DNA from 3 places in the Listeria tempestatis genome. Region 2 is predicted to be linked to each of the others. Evidence: predicted binding sites of a transcription regulator. Region 2 holds the regulator's gene; each other region holds the start of a gene.
What was found. Region 2 encodes Rex, which represses fermentation and respiration genes when NADH is low (regulators of the CRP and FNR family bind a similar motif). Its sites were predicted from a motif close to TTGTGAAATATTTCACAA; they were not measured.
Positions count from the first base shown of each region.

Region 1 (8,237 bases), on a different contig from region 2:
ATGGATAACGCCATGATATATTTCCTAAAACACCACCTAGTAACGGACCAAATGCCATTCCAAGCCCCATAGCTGACTCATATAAGCCAATGGCGTGAGAGGTTGTATGAGAAAGTGAAATTAAAAGCGTCATAGCAGTTGCTAGAAACATTGAATTCCCAAGTCCCCACCCTGCTCTAAAGATAGATAATGCGCCAATGCTATTTGAAAAGCTACAGAGAAGTGCAAAAATAGTAACTAAAAATAGTCCACTAACAATGAGCCTTTTATCCCCTACTTTACTTGCGACAATCCCAATTGGAATCATCATGATGGCCATCGTAAAAATGTAGGCCGTAAATAGCATTTCTACTTGTGAATGTGTGGCCCCAATACTTGAGGCGATGCTCGGTAGAATGGGATCGACAATCCCAATTCCCATAAAAGCAAGTAGTGATGCCGCAAAAGTAATCCATTTACCAGTATTTTTCTGTTGTTCCGTTAACATGTTCGTTCCACTTCTTTCTATTTTTTCGACTTTTTAAGTGTATCGTTATTTTATCTATATGTCAATATTTACATATGTTGTTTTTAGCGAATTCTTTGCACAAATCCGCTAAATCGATTACAATGAGCAAGAAGAAAGCTACTGGAAAGGAAGTAAACTTTGTGAAGTCTAAAATTAATTTACTTGGCTATACATTGCTTGAAATGATTGCTCGCGAAGCTTCGAGTGGCTATGACCTTGCTAATCGCCTTCGAATCATGCAAAATACGAATCATAGCCAAATCTACCCAATGCTTGCAAAGCTTGAAGACGAGGGCTATTTGACCGTTCACACGCAGCAACAAGAAGGAAAACCGAATAAAAAGATCTACGCCATCACAGAAAACGGTATTTTTTTATTAAAGGAATGGTCCGAAACAGCGCTCAAAATACCAGTAACGCGTGATGAATTTATTATCAAACTGCAACTGGATTGGCTAAATCCAGAACGAACAGCGATTCTTTTAGAAGAACGCTTGACCTATTTAGATGGGCAACTGCGATTGACAGAAGATAGTTTAGAACATTTCGAGAAACTATTGGGACTGGTGAATGAGAATGATTTTGCAAACAACATGCCCTATCAAATTTATTTGCGAAAACGTGACTTAATCTGTGCTGAAATCAATTGGTGCCAGGACATTTTAAAGCATAAAAAATAAGCCTTCGTTGCAGAAGGCTTATTTTTTATGCATAAGTGGCCGTTTTTAAAATTTCATTGGCCATTTTAATTGTTTCCTCATCAGGCGGTTCGATTCCTTCAAGTGGATAACGAATGCCAAGTTCTTTCCATTTGTAAACACCCATCGTGTGATAGGCCAACACTTCGACGCGCTTCACATTCGGTAAAGTATCGATGAAATCACGTAAAGCTGTCAAGTCTTCTGGGTCATCCGTTTTTGTCGGAATTAAAACATGGCGCACCCAAATGGCTTGGTTTTTATCACGTAAATAATGCGCAAAGTCTAAAATTGGTGCATTCGATTTTGTTGTAAGTTTTAAGTGTTTCTCAGGATTCATTTGTTTAATGTCAAGCAAGATTAAATCTGTCACTTCCATGAGCCGATCAAGCTTTTCAATGAATTCAGGTTCACGTGTGAAACAACCACCGCAACTATCGATAGTTGTGTGAATCCCGGCTTTTTTACATAAAGTAAAGAACTCAATTAAGAAATCGATTTGTAAAAGTGGCTCCCCGCCACTAACAGTAACACCACCACCAGAAGCATCCCAAAATTCGCGGTATTTAATCGCTTCATCAAAAACATCTTGTGCCGAACGCTCTAAACCCGTACCAATTTTCCAAGTGTCAGGGTTATGGCAGAACTGGCAACGTAGTAAACACCCCTGCATAAATACAATAAAACGGATTCCCGGACCGTCAACCGTCCCCATTGATTCAACTGAATGTACGCGTCCCATTACTTCTGACATAACAACCTCTTCCTTTCGATTGGCTTAAAAAGGGGGATGCTGCTTCTCGCCTAGCATCCCCTTTTTGAAATCTACTTTTTTATTTATTACATGCTTTCGTGCATTGTGCGGTGGATAACATCTAATTGTTGTTCACGAGTAAGTTTAATGAAGTTAACTGCGTATCCAGAAACACGAATCGTTAGTTGCGGATATTTTTCTGGGTGATCCATTGCATCCATTAATGTATCACGATTGAATACGTTGATGTTTAAATGATGTCCCATTTTACTAGAATAGCCATCTAACATAGCTACTAAGTTATTGATTTGAGATTCATCTTCGCGACCAAGAGCTTTTGGTACGATAGAGAATGTATTGGAGATACCATCTTGACCATATTCATATGGTAATTTTGCAACAGATGAAAGGGAAGCAAGAGCTCCTTTTGTATCACGACCGTGCATTGGGTTCGCACCAGGTGCAAATGGTTCCCCGGCACGACGTCCGTCTGGTGTGTTACCTGTTTTCTTACCATAAACCACGTTTGAAGTGATTGTAAGAACAGACGTTGTATGAACAGAATCACGATAAGTTTTATGTTTTTTAACTTTTGTCATGAAGCGTTTTAATAAATCAACAGCAATTTCATCAACGCGATCATCATTATTACCATATTTAGGATAGTCACCTTCAATTTGGTAATCTGTTACGATACCATCTTCGTCACGAACTGGTGTTACTTTAGCGTATTTAATTGCAGAAAGGGAATCAGCTGCAACAGATAGGCCGGCAATACCAGTCGCCATTGTGCGTAAGATATGTGTATCATGTAATGCCATTTCGATACGTTCATAGGAATATTTATCATGCATATAGTGAATAACATTTAAAGTGTTTAAATAGAGTTCTGCAATCCATTCCATCATAGCATCATATTTTTCCATTACTTCGTCGTATTCAAGAACATCACTCTCGATTGGACGGAAAGCTGGACCAACTTGTACTTTTGATTTTTCATCAACGCCGCCGTTAATTGCATAAAGCAATGTTTTTGCTAAGTTAGCACGAGCGCCGAAGAATTGCATTTGTTTACCAACACGCATTGCAGATACACAACAAGCAATGGCATAATCATCGCCCCATTTTGGACGCATAACATCGTCATTTTCGTATTGAATAGCAGATGTTTTAATAGACATTTTCGCACAGAATTTTTTAAATCCTGATGGAAGTTCAGTAGACCAAAGTACAGTTAAGTTTGGTTCTGGAGCTGGACCTAAGTTGTCTAATGTATGCAAGAAACGGAATGAATTTTTAGTTACAAGTGGAAGACCATCTTCACTAATCCCACCGATAGACTCAGTTACCCAAGTTGGGTCTCCAGAGAATAATTCATTGTAGTCTGGTGTACGCGCGAATTTAACAAGACGAAGTTTCATGATGAAGTGATCCACAATTTCTTGTGCTTCTTCTTCAGTTAAAACGCCATTGCGTAAATCACGTTCAACGTAGATGTCTAGGAATGTAGAAGTACGTCCTAAACTCATCGCCGCACCGTTTTGTTCTTTAATGGCAGCTAGATAGCCTAAATATAACCATTGGAACGCTTCTTGAGCTGTTTTTGCTGGCTTAGAAATATCAAAACCGTGTTTTTCCCCTAAAACTTTAAGTTCTTGAAGTGCACGAATTTGTTCGTTGATTTCTTCACGTAAGCGAATGATATCATCGCTCATCGTGCGAAGACCTGTGTTATTTAAATCTTGTTTCTTTTGGCTAATTAAGTAATCTACACCATAAAGCGCAACACGACGATAGTCACCGATGATACGACCACGGCCATATGCATCTGGTAAACCAGTAATAACACCAGATTTACGAGCAGCACGCATTTCAGCAGTGTAAGCATCAAATACACCTTGGTTATGCGTTTTGCGGTATTCAGTGAAGATATGGCTAATTTCTTCATCAACTTTAAAGCCATAAGATTCAGCAGCTACTTCTGCCATACGGATTCCACCAAATGGTTGTAATCCACGTTTAAATGGTTTGTCAGTTTGGAAACCAACAACTTTTTCTAAGTCTTTGTTTAAGTATCCAGGGTCATGAGAAGTAATAGTCGATACAATCTTTGTATCCATATCCAAAACGCCACCGTTTTCACGTTCTTGTTTTGTCAAATCCATTACTTGATCCCATAGTTTTGTTGTTGCATCAGTTGGTCCAACTAAAAAGCTGTCGTCCCCTTCATACAAGCGATAGTTTTTTAAAATGAAATCTCGAACATCTACTTCTTCTTGCCAGTTACCACCAGTAAATTCATACCATTGTTCAGTCATTATGGAAACCCTCCTGTTATTTTGCTCATTTTCGAGCGTTTGTTAGTGAGCAAAGTTAGTTATATTTATACTGTTATCATAACATAAAATAAAAAAAATGCTACAGTTTTGTGCATCTTTTTTCAAACTTTTTTATTACAATTTTGTTACAAAACGTCCGAATGGCTTTCTTATCCCTTGTTTTCAGCCTGTTTTTTATTTTGGTTGAAACAATTTATTTTTGAATGTTGATTGATTTCACTTTGCCTGTATCAGTTCAATACATCCTTTTTGTTATAGTACAGTTTTAGAAACCGCTTTCTGTTTCATATAATTGTTTTTCATGAAAACAACTCGACTAATGAAAATTAGTCGAGTTGTTCAGCCCACAATTCTTTATTTGAAGTTGTTACTGCTGCCGCACCAGCCTCTAATACGGTATCAATTTGAGATTTCCTTTCTATTAAGCCACCTGCAATAATTGGAATTTGAAGCTTTTTGCTTAAGTCCGCAATTTGTTCAGGTAAAATTCCTGGTAAAAGCTCAATCGCATCTGGTTCAACTTTTTCAACTAATTTCATGCCTTTTTGATATGCGCTTGAGTCAATCATGAATAGGCGCTGAATAGCAAGCACCTTATGTTGTTTGGCTTTTAAAATAACATTTCCACGTGTTGAAATGATGCCATCAGGACGGATTTGTTGGCAAATAAAATCAATGGCATAGTCATCGTTTTTTAGCCCATTAATTAAATCTGCGTGAAGCAAAACTTTTTTACCAGTAGATTTTGCAAAGTCGACAAGTGATTTTACCTGAGCCACATGTGTTTCAAGCATGACCATATATTGAACTGATTGCTTGGTAATTTTCTCAATATCACGTTGATGATGGGCAGCTGGAATAATTTTTTGTCCGCCAAATAGTTCCATCCCTTTTTCTCCTTACATAACCCGCTTAAACATTTTTTCAAGCTCATAGGTCGTATATTTAATAATAACCGGTCTGCCGTGTGGACAAGTAAATGGATCACTTGCCTCGCGTAATGTATCGAGAAGAGCTTCCATATCAGCAGTCGTTAAATAATGATTGGCCTTAATAGATTTTTTGCAACTCATCATAATGGCCGTATCTTCACGGAGTTTATGAATACTAATATTTGGCGCATGAAGAGCTTCGTCCACAATGGAGCGAAGTGTTTCCTCTTCTTCACCTTTAGGAAACCAAGTTGGGTGCGCTCGGATAATAAAACTATTTTGTCCGAATGATTCCAAAAAGACACCGACTTCTTTCAGACGCTCCGTTTCAGCGCTTAGACGAATATACTCATCATTCGAAAATTCTAGAACAATCGGGACGAGTAGTTCTTGTAATTCGCGTTCCACCTCACCAATTTTCTCACGGAAAAACTCATATTTAATACGTTCCTGCGCCGCATGTTGATCAATAATAAAAAGTCCCTCTTCGTTTTGTGCCAAAATATAGGTCGCGTGCATTTGCCCAATCGGGTACATTTTCGGGATACGCTCCTTCTTCTCTTCTACAACAGGTGTCGCGTCTGATACATACTCCTCAGGGGGTTCTTTTACAAGCGAATCCAAGTTTTCAAGCCTATCCTCTTCCTCAGGAATAAAGTCTGGAACATTTGGCTTTTCGAATAAAGTTGGTGATTCTTGACGTTTTGGTTCGCGTTCTGCTTCAAAGTCAATTTGCGTTTGTTCAGAAATTATCTTCTCGCGTTTTGACACGCTCCCGTCTGGAATAAGTTGGAGTTTATGAAAAGCCTCTTTGATGGCTGCCGTAATAAGCTGACCGAGCTCTTTTTCTTTACTAATACGAACTTCTAGTTTGGCAGGATGAACATTGACGTCAACGATAATGGGGTCCATTTCAATTTGCAAAACAATAATTGGAAAGCGCCCAATTGGTAGTAACGTATGGTAGCCTTCTTGAATAGCCTTGACAAGTGCGAAATTTTTAATGAATCGCCCATTAATAATCGTAGAAATATAATTGCGATTTGAGCGATTAACTTCAGGTAGCACCCCGTAACCGCTCACCTTAAAATCAAGTGATTCAGCAGAAATAGGGATTGTCTTTTTCGCAATTTGCACGCCGTAAATAGCCGCAATTACTTGGCGCAAATCATTGTTTCCGCTCGTACTTAATAATGATTTGCCGTTATGACTTAGTCGGAAACTAATTTCAGGATGAGAAAGTGCAAGGCGGTTAACAACATCTGTAATATTTCCAAGTTCTGTTGGCAAACTTTTTAAATATTTTAAGCGAGCTGGTGTGTTGTAAAAAAGGTTACTCACTTCAATTTGTGTCCCGCGTCTTGCAGCATCATGATGTTTTTCTTTTTCTTGGCCACCTTCGATAACAATTTTTGTTCCTGTTTCGCCTGTCGAAGTTGTCATTTCAACACGTGCTACAGAAGCGATACTTGGAAGAGCCTCACCTCTAAACCCGAGCGTATGCACGCGAAATAAATCATTTTCATTTTTAATTTTACTCGTCGCATGGCGCAAAAAAGCAGTTGAAACATCTTCTGGATCAATGCCAGCGCCGTTATCAATGACTGTCATTTTTGATAAACCAGCTTCTTCTATCAATATGTCAATGACCGAACTTCCTGCGTCAATCGCATTTTCCAAAAGTTCTTTAATGACAGATGCGGGTCGTTCGACTACTTCACCCGCCGCAATTTTATTTGACAAATCGTCTGTCAACTCAATAATTTTGGCCATAAAATCACAACCTTTTATAATTTGCTTTGTAATTCATACAATTTGTTCATCGCGTCCATTGGCGTCATTTGCATCAAATTTAATTTTTTGATTTCCTTTTCGACCGTACTACTTGCTATTTGTTCTTTTACAGGTGTCTCCAATTCAAACAGTGGTAGTTGCATATCATTTGTTACATCGTTTTTTTCGACCTCTTTTGGAGATGCAACCACTTGATTTCCTTCCGCTTCAAGCGTCGCCAGAATTTCAGAAGCACGCTTAATTAAAGAAGCCGGCAATTCCGCAAGCTCCGCTACATGGATTCCGTAACTTTTATCTGCTGGACCTTCATTAATCTTATGAAGAAAAACGACTTTTCCATTTTCCTCTACCGCACTAACATGAATATTGCGTAGTTTTGGTAATGCTTCATCTAAAACCGTCAGTTCATGATAGTGAGTTGAAAATAACGTTTTTGCATGGACTTCACTATGAATATACTCAATAATCGCCTGGGCTAGCGCCATACCATCATAAGTGGCTGTTCCGCGTCCAATTTCATCAAATAAGATTAGACTATTTGATGTTGCATGTACAATGGCGTTGCGTGCTTCAAGCATTTCCACCATGAAAGTACTCTGTCCAGCAATTAGATCGTCTGCTGCGCCAATACGTGTGAAAACTTGATCGAAAATAGGAAGTGTCGCGCGTTCTGCTGGGACAAAACAGCCAATTTGAGCACAGATTGCCGTTAGTGCAACTTGGCGCATATACGTACTCTTACCGGACATATTTGGTCCCGTAATAAGCAAAATTTCGCGATTTTTGTTCATTAGGCAATCATTTGCAACATAACTTTGTGCGCCCATGACTTTTTCAACTACCGGATGACGACCTTGAACAATTTCGAGCTTGCCGTCTGCGCTTAATTCTGGACGAATGAAATGATTTTTCTCGCTAATTTCGGCAAAGCTTTGCAAGCAATCAATTTCACTTACAGCTCTTGCAAGGGCTTGAAGACGTTCAATATAGTCTTTGACAGTTTCCCGAACTTCTGTAAACAATCGGTATTCAAGTTCAATACTTTTTTCTTCCGCATCAAGAATTAGTTTTTCTTTTTCTTTTAGTTCTGGAGTAATATAACGTTCAGCATTTGTCAACGTCTGCTTCCGCTCATAACGCCCTTCTTGTAATAAATGCGTATTAGCACGAGTCACTTCTATATAGTATCCAAATACTCGGTTGAAACCAACT
Region 1 is NZ_CAUYTK010000001.1:343,690-351,926, forward strand. It holds gene R8923_RS01885 (MFS transporter) at 1-487, opposite strand, end outside; gene R8923_RS01890 (PadR family transcriptional regulator) at 610-1,188, shown strand; gene pflA (pyruvate formate-lyase-activating protein) at 1,214-1,960, opposite strand; gene pflB (formate C-acetyltransferase) at 2,047-4,278, opposite strand; gene R8923_RS01905 (glycerol-3-phosphate responsive antiterminator) at 4,626-5,186, opposite strand; gene mutL (DNA mismatch repair endonuclease MutL) at 5,199-7,004, opposite strand; gene mutS (DNA mismatch repair protein MutS) at 7,019-8,237, opposite strand, start outside.
Region 1: a site for Rex is predicted at 4,387-4,404, ahead of pflB (formate C-acetyltransferase). Genes of this name have one in related genera too.

Region 2 (8,237 bases):
CGACCTTTTTTTAGTGCTAAGTATCCGATAATGGCGATTACTAATGCACCAATAATATCTACAATCACGTCTGTCATGGTGTCTTCGAGAGCAGCCCGCCCAACGAGTGGCGTTCCGTTAGAGAGTTCAAAACGCTGCATGTTTAATCCTAAAATAGCGTCAAACGTATATTCATAAACTTCCCAAAAAGCGCCAAGCGTTACTGCAAAGCAGAAGGAAAATATTGCAACAAAACCAGGTTTCATATTCACAACGACTTTATCATTCGCATTTAGCAAGCTAACAAAGGAAAATCCTATCGCACCTAGCATTGCGCCACTGAATGTGTGTAAGATTTTATCCCAATGTGGAACGTTCGAGTAGAATTGTTGAATGGTCCCAAGATAAATCGATGCATATAGAAAAACGATAAACATAAGGTAAACAAGTCCTGGAATTTCAAATTTAAAGCGTCTAGAAACAATCGATGGCAATGCTAAAATGATAATTCCTAAAATAATTTCTACTAATAAGAAAATATAATCGCTTCGGAGCGTCACTTTCGGACCATCTGCTGGCTGTACTGTTGGGGCCGTAAAAATTTCAAAAATTGTTACAATCATCGAGATTCCCATGGATACAAAAATAAAAAGGGCGACCCACTGCGTCCAATTTAATTTTTTCAGTCGTTTCATTCTTTTCACCTCTTATCGAAAACAAGCACATTTAAGTGCTAGCCAAACTGATGACAGTTGGTAATCTTCATCGTAAAAGCCTCCGCTTTGGTATTTGGCTTTATCGAAAGTCGCATCATTTGCCATCAGTTTGGTTTTGCGTAAAATATTTTGTTTTACTTTAATTTGAAGACCATTTTTATTTAAGCTAATAAGGTCAGCTATTCCATTATTTTAGTTTTTAGATGGATAGTTTTCTAAGAAGTAGATAAGCGTTTGTAGTTCAGTCGTTAAATCAATGTGGTGGACACGTACTTGTTTAGGCACACTAATTCGTGCTGGTGTAAAGTTTAAAATGCCCTTCACGTCTGCTTCGATAAGTTTGTCCACTGTTGTTTGTGCTTCATCAGATGGTACGGTTAAAATAACTACTTCAACATTATTTTCTTTTAAAATTTCTTCCATATCATTTAAATGATAAATCGGAATATCTTGTTGAACGCTACCTACTTTTGCAGGATCCACATCAAATGCGGCACATACTCGAATATTATTGTTTTTCATAAAGTTATAATGAAGTAGCGCGGTTCCAAGATTCCCTACTCCAATTATGGCAACGTTAGTTTCTTTATCTTGGCTGAGTGTTTTTCCAAAAAAGTCTAGAATGTAAGATACGTTATAGCCATATCCTTTTTTACCGAGTGCGCCAAAATATGAGAAATCGCGGCGAATTGTTGCAGAATCCACTTTTACAGCTTCACTTAACTCTGCTGAAGATACGCGCTCTTTTCCTGATTCATGTAAGTATTTCAAATAGCGATGATATAGCGGTAAGCGTTTTGCTGTCGCCTGTGGAATTTTTGTCGTTTCATCCATCATGCCAATTAGTCCCTTCTTCCTGATAAAATATAGTTCGTTTTCAAGCATTCTAACTGTTCTCTCGTTCACATGCTTGCTTATATACTATAAACATTTCACATAAAATGCACAAACTTTTTGCTCACATATTTAGAAAACCTTTATTTTACCAGCTTTTATTTTATTCCTCTACTTACATTGTAACGTAAAATCACAATTAATGCTAATGATTTCACAAGACTAAATGTGTGATTGCAACAGACACGTCTTTAAGATAAACTAGAAAAGGATGGGAGAGAAAAATATGATTCTTTTACAAGTACAACAAATTGCCAAGTACTTTGGTGCTGAAACAATTTTAGAAAATATAAAATTAGAAATTAAAACGAATGACCGTATTGCTCTTGTCGGCAGAAACGGGGCGGGGAAATCTACGCTTCTAAAAATCATTGCGGGGCAAACTGGCTATGATGCGGGGCAAATTTCAAAACCGAAAAATGTGCGAATTGGCTATTTAGCACAAAATACGGGACTTGAATCCAGCAAAACGATTTGGAATGAAATGCTAACCGTTTTTGAAGATTTACGTAACATGGAACGCGAGCTACGCGAGATGGAATTAAAGATGGCAGATGGCGACATGTATGCAGATGCTCTGGCTACAAAGCAAGCTTTAGATAGTTACGATGAGCTGCAACACCTTTTCAAAGAACGGGGTGGTTACACGTATGAAGCCGAAATTCGTTCCGTGCTTCATGGGCTCCATTTTTTCGAAGAAGATTATGAGAAATTAGTCGCGGCATTAAGTGGTGGCCAGAAAACGAGACTTGCACTTGCAAAACTACTTTTATCCAAACAAGATCTTTTAATTTTAGATGAACCAACGAACCACCTTGATATTGCAACGCTTTCGTGGCTCGAAGGGTATTTGCAAAATTATGCAGGCGCGCTTCTCATCGTTTCGCACGACCGCTACTTTTTGGACCGGGTTGTGAACCAAGTTTATGAAATTTCCCGCACAAAAATCACGCATTATGTTGGAAATTACAGTCGTTTTCTTGTTTTAAAGGAGGAGCAGCTTGAAAAAGATTGGAAGGAATTCGAGAAACAACAGACGGAAATAGCTAAATTGGAAGACTTTGTTGCTCGTAATATCGTCCGTGCGTCAACCACTAAACGGGCGCAAAGCCGGCGGAAAAAACTGGAGAAAATGGACCGCTTAAATCGGCCAGAAGGAAATGAAAAAGCGGCCCATTTTGGATTTCAATTTGACCGCATCCCTGGAAACGATATTTTATTTGTTGAAGATGTGGCCATTGGTTATTCGAAAGAGCAATTGGTGGCGCAAAATGTTCGGTTTGAAATGAAGCGCGGTGACAGTATTGCACTAGTTGGGCCAAACGGTATTGGCAAGTCCACCCTTTTAAAATCACTCATTCGTGAAATCCCTGTTTTGAAGGGCGATTTTCGCTTTGGCGCTGGCGTTAAAATCGGGTATTACGACCAAGAGCAAGCTAAGCTTTCTTCCAAAAAAACGATTTTACAAGAACTTTGGGATGAATATCCGGAACTAGATGAAAAGGCTGTCCGCACGACACTTGGAAATTTTCTTTTTACAGAAGATGATGTGTTAAAAATTGTAGATACGCTTAGTGGCGGTGAGAAAGCCCGTCTTGCGCTTTCTAAGCTAACGCTACTTGGGGCGAACGTGCTTATTTTAGATGAGCCGACCAACCATTTGGATATTGAAAGTAAGGAAGTTTTAGAGGCGGCGCTGATTGATTTTGAGGGTACCATTTTATTCGTTTCGCATGACCGTTATTTTATTAACCGCATCGCACAAGATATCATTGAACTTAGTCCAAACGGGGCAACGCGTTATTTGGGCGATTATGATTATTATCAGGAGAAACTCGCGGAAAATAAGGAAATTGCACGTCTTGAAATGGAAGAAAAGCTTCAAAATGGCAAGTTCCCCTTACAAACTGAAAACCCTTCTAATAAGGCAGCTTACCAGCAAAGTAAGGAAGCACAAAAATTATTACGACAAAAAACACGAAAGCTCGCTCTTATTGAGGAAAAAATGGAAGAATGTGACGGAAAAATCGCTTCGCTCGAACATGAATTGACACTTCCATCGGTTTTTAACGACCACGAAAAAAGTTTTGTGATTACTGAAGAACTAGATGCTATAAAACAAATTGCTGAGGCGCTTATGGCTGACTGGGAAATCGTAAGTGAGGAAATAGAGGAATTGAATGCATAAAAGAGTTCGTCCATGTCGGGCTACTAGCAGATGATGAAATTCGCACGCATTGCATTCTTAACACTAAAACAGAGATTTTAACGATTACAATATAAGATAGTTGATGAAATGTGGGGAGAATATATGAAACCACCATATGGATTAGAAACCATAAAGAAGCGGCTAATTGAAATACAGCGAGAACTTGTAGATGTAAAATCATGTCTACCTTACAGAAACAATGGCATAGAATTTTTTACGGAATCGCAGTATTTGTATAAAAGAGATGGTAGAAGTTATATACTTTTTGGATGTACAATAGTACAGTTCTATGGCCTTTGTCAACAAACAGGAGAAGTGTTTGTAATAGAAGAAGATGATATTTTATATTGCAATAAAACCATAAAAGCTTTTATGCAATGTCAAAGATTATTTATCGAGAAGGTTATGGATTTAATAGACACAAGAGATGAGATTGAGTATGAGAATTTCATAAAAAAATTCATGGAAATAGATGCTACAATTACAGAAGAAAGCAACTGGGGAGTATGTGTTTATGAGTTAAGTGAACAATTTTATCCATTGACAGATGAAAGGATAAAATTGTTTGAAACACTAGAAGCGCCCGGAGATATTTAAAGTATTTTAATTTAATAATTAATCAATAAGCTACCAAATATATTAAACTATCTGGTAGCTTATATTTTTACTCATTATTTGAATAAAGGATACATAGTTAGCTTGTAGAAAAACTCTACACTTAGGTACAGCAAAAATCAGATTGCTAGCAAATGACGAGATTTTAGGCAAATCCGAGTACTGGAATAGAGCCAAAAACTCCGAAGATTACTGTTTGTCAATAGCCAGAAACGTGGACGAATTCTCGCCCATGTTTTTAAACTTCTTCAAACAGCAAACCTGGTCTGGCGTTTAAGGCTAGATCTCCGAATTTGCCTTCTTCATAAGCTACGGTTCCAGCAGCTGCAATCATTGCGGCATTGTCTCCGCAAAGTGAAAGTGGCGGGATAATCAATTGGGTGGCAGGGATTTCAAGTTCAGCTTCTTGAATCATTCGTTCGCGCAAACCAAGGTTCGCGGCAACACCTCCTGCTAGAAGCAATTGTTTTACACCGTATTCTTTCGCGGCAGCAATTGTTTTTTCGACTAAAACGTCGACAACGCTCGCCTGAAAGCTCGCTGCTAAATCAGCCGGACTCGGTTCTAAGTTTTTTTGGCGCATATTATGGAGCAAATTAATAAATGCAGATTTTAAGCCACTAAAGCTAAAATCGTAGCTACCATCGCCGAGCATGGCGCGCGGAAAATGAAACGTATCTTCCCCTTCTTTTGCCAAGCGGTCAATCTGAACTCCCCCGGGATAAGGCAAACCAAGCGTCCGAGCCACTTTATCGTACGCCTCACCAGCCGCATCATCGCGCGTTTCACCGATAATTTCAAATTCATTGTGTGCTTTCATCAAAACAAGCTCTGTGTGTCCTCCGCTCACAACAAGCGCGAGTAGCGGAAACTGCATTTCGGTTTCAAAGCGGTTTGCATAAATATGCCCCGCGATATGGTGTACTGGAATGAGTGGTTTTTGATGAGAAAAAGCCAGCGTTTTAGCTGCGTTTACCCCAATGAGTAGCGCTCCCACAAGACCAGGGCCTTCTGTTACGGCAATTCCGTCTACGTCATCTAGCGTGACATTCGCCTGATTTAGCGCCTCTTTGATGACGATGGTAATTTGTTCCACGTGGTGCCTCGAGGCAATTTCAGGTACAACACCGCCAAATCGTTTATGGCTCTCAATTTGAGATGCGACAACATTCGACAAGATTTCCTTGCCGCCCTTTACGACTGCAGCTGCCGTTTCATCGCAACTTGATTCAATGCCTAAAATAATCGTTTCTTTTTTTGTCATGATAAATTCACCCACATTACAAGTGCATTTTCGCCGTTATCTGGATAGTAACTTTTGCGAATTGCACCGTTTTGAAAATTAAATTTCCGATATAAGTTTTGTGCTCGCGTATTCGATACACGTACTTCAAGTGTCATATTTATAACACCGTTTTGTTTCGCTAAATCTAACAGCGCTTTTAGTAGCGCCTCGCCGTATTTTTGTCCTTGAAAATTGGGATGAATGGCGACATTTGTAATGTGACCTTCGTCAAGTACAAGCCAAACGCCACCGTAGCCAATAATTTGCCCGTCTAAAATGGCTAGCAAATAATGGGCATATTGGTTGATTGTGAACTCATTTAAAAAGGCTTCACGCGACCATGGGGAACTAAATACAGCGTGCTCAATTTGGAGCAGGGCATCGACGTCTTCTTGCGTTGCTTTTTCAAAAGAAATCATATTTTCTTCCTCGCTTCGAGCCATTTGCTTTCGGCCTCTGCAAGCTTCAAGTAGTCAGGTGTGAAATTTGTTGCCTCCGTGCCGCTTTCATGTTCAGCGAGAGTAACGAGGCTAGCCGCTCGTGCAAAGTTCGTATCAGCGCTAGCAAACACCGCATGCTGTCCCAATTCACCCGCAATTTTTTCTTGCAAGTTTAGCGGGATTGTTCCAATAAATAAAATTTTTTCAGACGTCCCTCTAAAATTCAAAAGTAGTTCTGTAAGCGCAATATGTTGGTCAGAAATTAAAGTTTCCAGCACGTCCCCTTGACGATACACGCCCGCATAAACGTTCTCCCGCCGCGCGTCCATTAGTGCCACAATTTTCCCCGGGAAGTACATCCCACTTTTGGCTAAAATTTGAAGAGACGAAATGCCTACAATAGGCACATTCAGATCCCATGCCAGCGTCTTAGCTACCGTGACCCCAATTCGAAGTCCAGTATAAGAGCCAGGACCTTTAGAAACGGCAATTTTTGTTAAATCGCTTACCGCTACGCCACATTCTCGCATGAGTTCTTGAATGGCTGGAAGCAGTCTCACGCTATGATTTTTTTTCAAATTTGTCGTCAGCTCTCCGGTGATTTGCCCCTCATTAAAAAGTGCAATACTCATTGTGTCAGTCGCCGTATCAATGCCTAATATCATTCCAATACCTCCGTCAAGAAAGCCTCATAACACGCACCTATTGCTTCAAATTCCAAGTTCCGCTCATCATCTGAAATCCGTGAAATGGTGATTTTCAAATACTCGCTTGGTAAGCTTTCGCTAATAAAGTGTGCCCATTCGACGACACATACACCATCGCCTAAAAAATATTCATCAAAGCCAAGCTCATCAGAAGATGCCTCTTCTAAACGGTAAACATCCATATGATAAAGCGGTAAGCGTCCGCTCGTATATTCACGAATAATTGTAAAGGTGGGACTTTTCACGAGCTGTTTGATTCCTAATCCTTCAGCAAGCCCTTTTGTAAAGGTGGTCTTTCCCGCTCCTAAATCGCCTTCAAGCAAAATAACGAACGAAGTATCCACTTTTTGACCTATCTTTTTTGCCAGTGTGATTGTTTCTTCTGCATTTTTTATATGTTTTTCGACTTTCATTTTCTTCACCTGTCTATCATTTTCTGTTCCTATCATACCATAGAACAAAAAAAAGAACAGCCTCGTGGCTGTTCTCAGCTTGAAGAAAAACTTAAAGTTTACACAAAACAAAATGTCCCGCGCAAAATCAGATTGCTGACAAATGGTGAGATTCTAGGCAAAACCGAGTACCGAAGTGGAGCGTACTTTGAGTACGAGAGCATCGGAACGGAGGGTTTAACGACGAAGATTGCCGTTTGTCAGCAGTCTGAAGAACAGCCTCGTGGCTGTTCTTAGTTCACTGTCCCTTTTAAAAATTAGAATCTGTTAAGTCTGTATCGCCATATACACTTTGCATCATAACAGTTTGAATGATGGTTTGAATTTCTTCAGTGCTGACAATTTCATCATCTTTCGGGAAGGCGGGGATTTTTTTGAAAGCAACATTTTCGACTTTAAACGTTCCGCCTAGTTTTGTATTGCTTTTTGTATCTTCTACTGCAATTTTCATTGTCATCGATTTAAATTTATCATTTTCATCTGGTTTCAATGATATTTTTACGCTTGCCTTCATTGTTTTGTTTTCTTGCATTTCTTTAATTGCATCTGTTAAATCCGCACGGAATTCTTTATACTCCTTGTCAAAGTCCGTTACACTACCTTGTGATTCAGCAATTGTTTGAATATCTTTCTTCACACTATCTTCGCCAAGCATTTTATTAAAGTCTTTCAGTAAGTTAACAAAATCTTTTTTAGTTAAAGTTGTTGTCAGATTACCATCATCATCTTCTGTAAAGCGACTTTCATCCATACCTTTTAAGTAATCTGTAACGGTTTCATTCATCTTCTTTTGTAAATCTTCCGTTGCTTTCGCGACCGATTCAGATGGTTTAGTTTTTTCATCACCTGTCTCGCCTAATGATTTTGAAAGTTCTGATGTACTAATATATTTATCTTTCAAATCCGGATATGCTTGATTAATTTTAGAAAAAATTCCGCC
Region 2 is NZ_CAUYTK010000004.1:32,536-40,772, forward strand. It holds gene R8923_RS06780 (DUF2238 domain-containing protein) at 1-665, opposite strand, end outside; gene R8923_RS06785 (redox-sensing transcriptional repressor Rex) at 888-1,532, opposite strand; gene R8923_RS06790 (ABC-F family ATP-binding cassette domain-containing protein) at 1,816-3,777, shown strand; gene R8923_RS06795 (hypothetical protein) at 3,901-4,395, shown strand; gene tsaD (tRNA (adenosine(37)-N6)-threonylcarbamoyltransferase complex transferase subunit TsaD) at 4,652-5,677, opposite strand; gene rimI (ribosomal protein S18-alanine N-acetyltransferase) at 5,674-6,141, opposite strand; gene tsaB (tRNA (adenosine(37)-N6)-threonylcarbamoyltransferase complex dimerization subunit type 1 TsaB) at 6,114-6,803, opposite strand; gene tsaE (tRNA (adenosine(37)-N6)-threonylcarbamoyltransferase complex ATPase subunit type 1 TsaE) at 6,800-7,258, opposite strand; gene R8923_RS06820 (Lmo2079 family surface lipoprotein) at 7,548-8,237, opposite strand, start outside.

Region 3 (8,237 bases), on a different contig from region 2:
ATATTATGTATGATTTCTTTTTTGCCGATTTTTTTTGAAACATTTTCAAGCTGTAAAATGATTTCAGGCATTTTTCCACTTCCTTTTCACAGAATATATTAATTATAACAAAATCTATTACATGTGCATGAAGCCGTGGTTTGGTTATTTATTAAGTCCTTAGTAGTAGATGAAAACAACCTGTCAGATAAGCTTGGCATACTTATCTAACAGGTTGTTTTTAGTGATTGTATATCTGGCATGAAAAAACAATCTACTTCACTCATCTAACTCATTTATATAAAAGTGGGAGCTAGTATTTTTAAACACCTTTGTAAGCTTCTACATAAATTTGCTTCAATTCACTTACAAGCGGTTGTTTTGGATTTGCAGTCGTACATTGATCCATAAATGCACGGTCCGCTAAAGTATCGATAACAGCATCAAATTGTTTTTTATCAACATTTTGCCCTTTAAGGCTCATATCGATTCCAATATCTTTACCAAGTTGAATAATAGCATCAACAAGGGATGCAACACCTTCTGCAGCAGTGTTTGCTTTTAATCCAAGAATACGAGCAATACGAGCATAGTCTTCATCAGCAGTAAAGCTTTCATATTTAGGGAATAAAGCGTGTTTTCTAGGTTTAAGCGCATTATAGCGGATAACATGTGGCATTAAAATAGCGTTCGCACGACCATGTGGAATGTGGAATTCCGGTCCAATTTTATGCGCTAAGCTATGATTAATTCCAAGGAAGGCATTAGCAAAGGCCATACCAGCTAGGGCAGAGGCATTATGCATTTTTTCACGCGCATCCTCATCGCCCCGAAGAACTGAATCACGTAAGTTAGCAAATACTAATTCAATAGCTTGAATAGATAAGCCACGTGTATAATCACTTGCCATAACAGAAACATATGACTCAATCGCGTGTGTTAATACGTCCATACCAGTGTCTGCAGTAATGTGAGCAGGGACAGTTGTCACATATTGCGCATCAACAATCGCAACATCAGGTGTAAGTTCATAGTCAGCTAGTGGATATTTAATGTTGTTCTCTTTATCCGTAATTACAGCAAATGGTGTTACTTCAGAACCAGTACCACTTGTTGTTGGAATAGCAACAAATTTAGCTTTTTCACCAAGTTTAGGATATTTAAATGTCCGTTTGCGAATATCTAAGAATTTTTGTTTTAAACCAAAGAATGAAGCTTCTGGGTGTTCATAAAATAGCCACATACCTTTTGCCGCGTCCATTGCTGAACCACCACCAAGCGCGATAATGCAATCTGGTTTAAAGTCTTTCATAAGTTCCGCACCTTTATAAACGGTAACATCAGACGGATCTGGTTCAACGTCAGCAAATACTTGGTAATCCACATCATTTGAACGACGTTTTAAGTGATCGATTACAACATCAACATATTTAAATTGAACCATACCAGGATCAGTTACGATAAACACACGATTTAAACCTTCCATTTTTTGCAAGTATTGTGTGGAGTATTTTTCAAAGAATACTTTTGGTGGTAATTTAAACCATTGCATATTATTTCTCCGATCTGCGATACGCTTTACATTTAAAAGATTTGTCGCACTAACGTTTTGCGAAACAGAGTTTTTACCATAAGAACCACATCCAAGTGTTAGGGAAGGGATGAAGCCGTTGTAAATGTCACCAATACCACCTTGAGCAGAAGGTGCATTGACAATAATACGACAAGCTTTCATGCGAATACCAAATTGTTTTTGTGCTTCCTTATCAGTAGAATGAATAACAGCAGAATGACCTAAACCACCATATTCAAGCATTTCTTCCGCGCGATCAAAAGCTTCAGTTTGATTTTTTGCTTCAATGAACGCAAGCACCGGGCTTAATTTTTCATGTGAAAGCGGATATTTATCGCCAACACCTTTAATTTCAGCAATTAAAATTTTCGTTGTTTCAGGCACTTTAAAGCCAGCTTGTTCAGCAATCCAAGCAGGGGATTTACCAACAACATCAGGATTTAATGTACCTTTTTCAGGATTGATAACATAGCTTTCAAGTTTCTTAAATTCAGCACCTTTTACAAAATAGCAGTCATTTGCAGTAAATTCTTCTTTAACCTCTTTTGCTATTTCTTTGTCAACAATGACAGCTTGTTCAGATGCACAAATCATACCTTGGTCAAATGATTTAGAAAGAATGATGTCATTAACAGCACGCTTAATCTTCGCCGTTTTGTCAATATAAGCAGGAACGTTACCAGGTCCAACGCCAAGAGCTGGTTTACCAGTAGAGTATGCGGATTTAACCATTCCGGCTCCACCTGTAGCAAGAACCAATGCAACTTTATCGTGATTCATTAATTGTTTTGTTGCTTCAAGAGAAGGCTTTTCAACCCATTGAATACAGTTTTCAGGCGCCCCGGCTTTAACGGCAGCTTCATATACGACGCGTGCTGCTTCAGAGGAACACTTTTGAGCACTTGGGTGGAAAGCAAAGATAATTGGATTACGCGTTTTAATAGCGATAATCGCTTTAAATAGTGTAGTCGAAGTTGGGTTCGTTACGGGTGTAACACCAGCAACAACACCAACAGGTTCAGCAATTTCAATAACACCAGTTTGTTTATCTTCGTTAATAATGCCTACCGTTTTATTAGTTTTAATGTTATTCCAAATATATTCAGTGGCAAAAATATTTTTGATACATTTATCTTCATACAAACCACGACCAGTTTCTTCTACAGCCATCTTGGCAAGTGGCATATGTTGGTCAAGTCCAGCTAGAGCCATTGCATGAACAATGGAGTCAACCTGATCTTGAGTATAACTCTCAAATGCCTTTAGCGCTTCTGCACCGTTGTTTGCTAATTTATCAATCACTTTTTGAACTTCTAAAACTTCGCGAGTAGCTTCTTCTTTAATCGCCATTTTTACAACCTCCTAAAATTATAAGGGACTTAAAACGTCCAACAAAGACTTAAAATGTCCCTGTGTGTTTAAAAAAAATTGGCAGTCGACTTTTACCAGCTTTTTTTAAGGTATGACTTGATTACACCGTAAGTATACATCAGCACAAAAAGTTTGTAAATAGTTTCACGTGAAAAGATTCACAAAATATTAAAATTAAGTCTTATAGCTTATTTTAGGAATCTTTTATGGTTCTTTTGTTTTAGAACTAAAAAATATACTTGCAATTTAAATTTGATTTTGTTAAGATAGGAACAACTTAAAATAAAAGCGTGAATGAAAGAGTAAGTAGCCTAAAAAATTGTTTGAAGAGAGCCGGCGTTTGGTGTGAGTCGGTAACAACGATTAGTGTGAATGGACTTTCTAGCTCTAAACTGAACGGGAAACTAAGTAGGATTTAGCGATTAAGCCTTATCGTTATACAAGGCACCATTTAGCTTAAAGCAGATGGAATAAAGTGAACTTAAAATTTTTAAGTTAATCAAGGTGGCACCACGGGTCTTCCGTCCTTGTCTAGTAATTAGACACGGGCGGGAGACCTTTTTCGTTTTATAAGAAAAAGCATAAAGCAGGAAGAGTACTTTATTTGGAAAGTTTAGAGAGCAAGCGGTTGGTGGAAGCTTGTCTTGAAGAATAGAGGAATGGGCCTTGCGCGTTCAATCTTGAACTAAAAGTAGGGATTGACGGTTTGTTACCGTTAAAAACAAGAGATTAAGAAATCATTCTTAAAACTTGAGGTGGTACCGCGATACATTCGCCCTCTAAAGGACAAATTGTTCTTTAGGGGGCTTTTTATTTTTGGAAAAGGGGAGACGGATGATGCAAAAAACAGTAGAAGCAGATACGTTAACAATTCCACTTATTTATAGAAGGTTAAGTGGGAAAAACAAAAGTTTATTAGAAGGAACTGCAAAAGATGCGGAAGCGGGAAGGTATTCGATTATCGCATTTAACCCTGTACATGAAATTCAAATTTTCGGAAATCGATTCATTAAGGACGGTGTCGAAACCATTACCGAAGATCCGCTTGAAAAATTGCATGAGCAAATTGTAAGTGTGAGCAGGGAACAATTGTCACTTCCATTTGAGGCGGGGGGAATTGGCTATGTAGGTTATGATATGGTACGACTTTATGAAAATATTGGGGAGCCAAAATGTGATGATTTAAAACTTCCGGATGCGCACTTTTTTTTATACGACTCTTATATCATTTTTGATCATAAATTTGAGCGCTTGACGCTAGTTGAGGATGATACCTATTCGAAGCGTGAGGAAGCAGAATTGCAGGCTGCGCTAGTAGATTTGGAACATGAAATTTTCACCTCAAAAGAAGGAGAAGCTGACCCGGCCAAGCTTGAACCACTTACTTTTAAAAGTAAGCTTGAGAAGGCCACTTTTATAGAAAAAGTTGAGCGTGCGAAAGCATTTATTGAGGCGGGAGACTTTTTTCAGGTTGTCTTATCACAACGGCTTGAGGCAGAGTTTTCTGGCGATGCCTTCTCATTTTATCGTAAACTCCGTCTTTTAAACCCTTCTCCGTATTTATTTTTCATTGATTTTGGGGAAACGAAGCTCGTTGGTTCATCACCAGAAAGCCTAGTTAGCATAAATGGTGATTTAGTTCAGACAAATCCAATTGCAGGCACTAGAAAAAGAGGGCAGACGGCAGCTGAAGATAAAATGCTCGAAACCGAATTGCTAGCTGATGAGAAAGAACTCGCAGAACACCGTATGTTAGTTGACCTAGGAAGAAATGATATTGGACGAGTGAGCGCAGTTGGCTCGGTTTCAGTTCCCCTTTATTTAACAATCGAACATTATCGTTTTGTGATGCATCTTGTTTCCATCGTGGAAGGGCGACTATTGCCAGAACTTCATGCTTTTGATGCTCTCAAATCTGTTTTACCAGCTGGAACTGTAAGCGGCGCACCAAAAATCCGCGCGATGCAGCGCCTTTATGAATGGGAGGATGTGAAACGTGGTCCGTATGGTGGTGCGGTTGGCTATGTGACAAAACGAGGTAATGCAGATTTTGCGCTAGCCATTCGAATGGCAGTCATTCATGAGGCGCATGTATACGTTCAAGCAGGTGCAGGTATTGTTTATGACTCTAACCCAGAAAGTGAATACAATGAAACGTTACAAAAGGCAAAAGCTCTACTGGAGGTGGGGAAATGATTCTTTTAGTTGATAATTATGACTCGTTTACGTATAATTTGGCGCAATTTATTCAAGAGTTTGCGGAGGTTGAAGTAATTCGAAATGATGCGAAGGACTTATTTCAGCGAGCGGAGGCGGCAAGTGGCATCGTTTTATCTCCAGGACCTGGAAAACCGTCTTCCGCTGGTGATTTAGAAGCACTTATTCGTAAGTTGGCAGATGAAAAACCGATTTTAGGGATTTGTTTAGGGCATCAGGCGATTGGTGAGGTGTATGGTGCAAGAGTAGTTCAAGCAAATGAAATTCGCCATGGAAAGATTTCAAAAATGGAACGTGCTGAGTCAGAACTATTCCGCGGAATACCTGCAACGTTTGAAGTCATGCGTTATCACTCGCTTATTGTTCAAAAAAGTAGTTTGGGTGAAAAACTTTACTCGTTAGGTGAGGCTTTGGATGATAAGGAAATGATGGCGATGAAAGTGCACGGTAAACCAGTATTTGGCTTACAATTTCACCCTGAGTCAATTGGAACACCATACGGAAAACAGATTATTAAGAATTTTGTTGAAATGACAAAAAGGAAGGTGGGGTAAAAATGGATGTAGCTTTGGAAAAATTGTACGCAAAAGAAAATTTATCAGAACTAGAAATGAGTCATTTAGCAACAAATATGCTACAAGGAAATCTATCTGAGATTGAAATTTCTGCCGTATTAATGGCACTAAAAATAAAAGGCGAAACGCTGGATGAAATTTCTGGTTTAGCGAGTACTATGCAAAAGCTTGCTACGAAAATCCCTTATTCAAATGGTGATGCGATGGACAATTGCGGCACGGGTGGTGACAAGTCGAATACTTTTAATATTAGTACCACAAGTGCTTTTGTGCTTGCTGCAGGTGGAATAAAGATGGCAAAACACGGGAACCGCAGCGTTTCCAGTCGTTCAGGAAGTGCTGATGTTTGCTCCGAACTTGGTATTCAAATTGCTCTCACACCTGATATGATGGCACACTTACTTGAAAATGTCGGAATTGCTTTCCTATTTGCGCCAAACATTCATCCAGCTATGAAATTTGTGATGCATGTTCGTAAAACGTTAAAAACACCAACGATTTTCAATTTAATTGGACCGATGACAAACCCAGTTCCACTAGAAGCTCAACTTATGGGGAGTTACAGGCGGGATATTTTACGAGAAACTGCTCAAGCGCTCGGAAAACTCGGTCGTAAACGTGCTGTTGTTGTAAACGGTGCGGGATATATGGACGAGGCTACTTTACTTGGTGAAAATCATATCGCCGTGTATGCGGATGGAAACATTCAAGAGTTTACGTTTTCGCCTGATGATGTGGGATTAGAGAAGACAACGCGCGAACAAATTCAAGGTGGCGATGCTAAACGAAACAGCCAAATTTTAACACGTGTTTTAGACAATGAACAAGGTCCTTGTTTAGATACGGTTTTATTAAATGCTGGGCTTGGTTTTTATACGTACGGGAAAGTGGCGTCGATAGAAGAGGGTGTAGTTATGGCAAGACATGTTGTTGCAAGCGGCGAAGCGAAAAACAAGTTGCATGAACTGCTTGCTGCACAGAAGGAGGTTTTGGTGGGATGACATCTTTTTTAGATGAAATACTTATAGCTAAACATGAGGAAGTAGCAAAAATGGAAGACGAGGTGCTAAAAATTCGACCTGAAAAGCCGAGTTTTCTAGAATTTTTAGCAAATAATCCTGAAAGAATGCAATTGATTGCCGAAGTTAAGCGAGCTTCCCCGTCCAAAGGAACAATCAATTTACATGTAGATCCAGTCAAACAAGCTAGAGCATACGAACAAGCAGGTGCCGGAATGATTTCGGTGTTAACCGATGAAATCTTTTTTAAAGGATCAATAAAAGATTTACAAGCTGTTGCAAAAGCCGTTTCTGTTCCAGTTTTGTGTAAAGATTTTATTATAAGTGAAAAGCAGATGATTCGTGCAAAAAATTGCGGTGCTTCAGCTATTTTACTAATTGTGGCGGCGCTTAGTGAGTCTGAGCTGAATTCTTTATATAAAAAAGCAAATGAAATTGGCTTGTTGCCTCTAGTTGAAGTGCATAATCTTGAGGAACTAAAAATTGCAGAACGCACAGGAGCGAAATTAATTGGTGTAAACAACCGAAATCTAAAGACTTTTGAAGTCGATATTGCAATTAGTGAATCACTTGCGCGAGAAATGGTCAATCAAGCTGCTTTTTATATAAGTGAATCAGGATTTAAAACGGCAGATGATGTTCGTCGCGTGCGAAAGAGTTATCGTGCTGTTCTTGTTGGAGAAGCGCTCATGCGCGAAGATAATCCGCGCGAGGCAGCAGAAAGGTTGCGTGTTTTGAGATGAAAGTGAAAATTTGTGGGTTAAAAACGATGGCTGATGCAAAATTCGCAGCTGAAATGGGCGCAGATATGATTGGCTTTGTCTTTGCTAAAAGTAAACGTCAAGTGAATGTAGAAGAAGCGCGCAAAATGGCAGCAGTCTTACCAGATGAAGTTTTAAAAGTAGGCGTTTTTGTAAATCCTGATTTGGAAGAAGTTTTATTTTTAAAAGAAAATGTGCCGCTTGATATTATTCAGCTTCACGGGAATGAGACGTCAGAATTTACTAAACAAGTCGGTCCAGCCATTAAGGCTTTTAAAGTGCGAAACGGTGAAATAGACGGGGATGTTTCAGCTTATCAGGATTGCTTAATTTTACTTGATGCACCGCCAAAAGAGTTTGAAGGCGGTTCAGGAGAGACTTTTGATTGGGAAAAAATGGGAATGCGCGACTTACCCAAAAGCCGCCTTATCATTGCTGGCGGGCTAAACCCGCAAAATGTCACAGAAGCCATTCGAATTTTCGACCCGTTTGGCGTGGACGTTTCGTCTGGCGTAGAAACAAATGATGTGAAAGATAAAATGAAAATCAAAGCATTTATTGAAAATGCAAAAGGAGCGAATGACAATGCACTATGAGGCACCAAATGAAAAAGGATTTTACGGAAGTTACGGCGGACGTTTTGTTCCAGAATCTTTAATGCATGCGATTTTAGAATTAGAAGAAGCGTATCAAAAGCTGTCTAAGACAGATGAATTTAAAGAAGAACTGGCGAATTACTTAG
Region 3 is NZ_CAUYTK010000001.1:455,014-463,250, reverse strand. It holds gene R8923_RS02440 (ABC transporter ATP-binding protein) at 1-71, opposite strand, end outside; gene adhE (bifunctional acetaldehyde-CoA/alcohol dehydrogenase) at 302-2,902, opposite strand; T-box leader at 3,206-3,455, shown strand; T-box leader at 3,497-3,706, shown strand; gene trpE (anthranilate synthase component I) at 3,761-5,119, shown strand; gene R8923_RS02425 (anthranilate synthase component II) at 5,116-5,694, shown strand; gene trpD (anthranilate phosphoribosyltransferase) at 5,697-6,716, shown strand; gene trpC (indole-3-glycerol phosphate synthase TrpC) at 6,713-7,477, shown strand; gene R8923_RS02410 (phosphoribosylanthranilate isomerase) at 7,474-8,091, shown strand; gene trpB (tryptophan synthase subunit beta) at 8,081-8,237, shown strand, end outside.
Region 3: a site for Rex is predicted at 3,070-3,087, ahead of adhE (bifunctional acetaldehyde-CoA/alcohol dehydrogenase). Genes of this name have one in related genera too.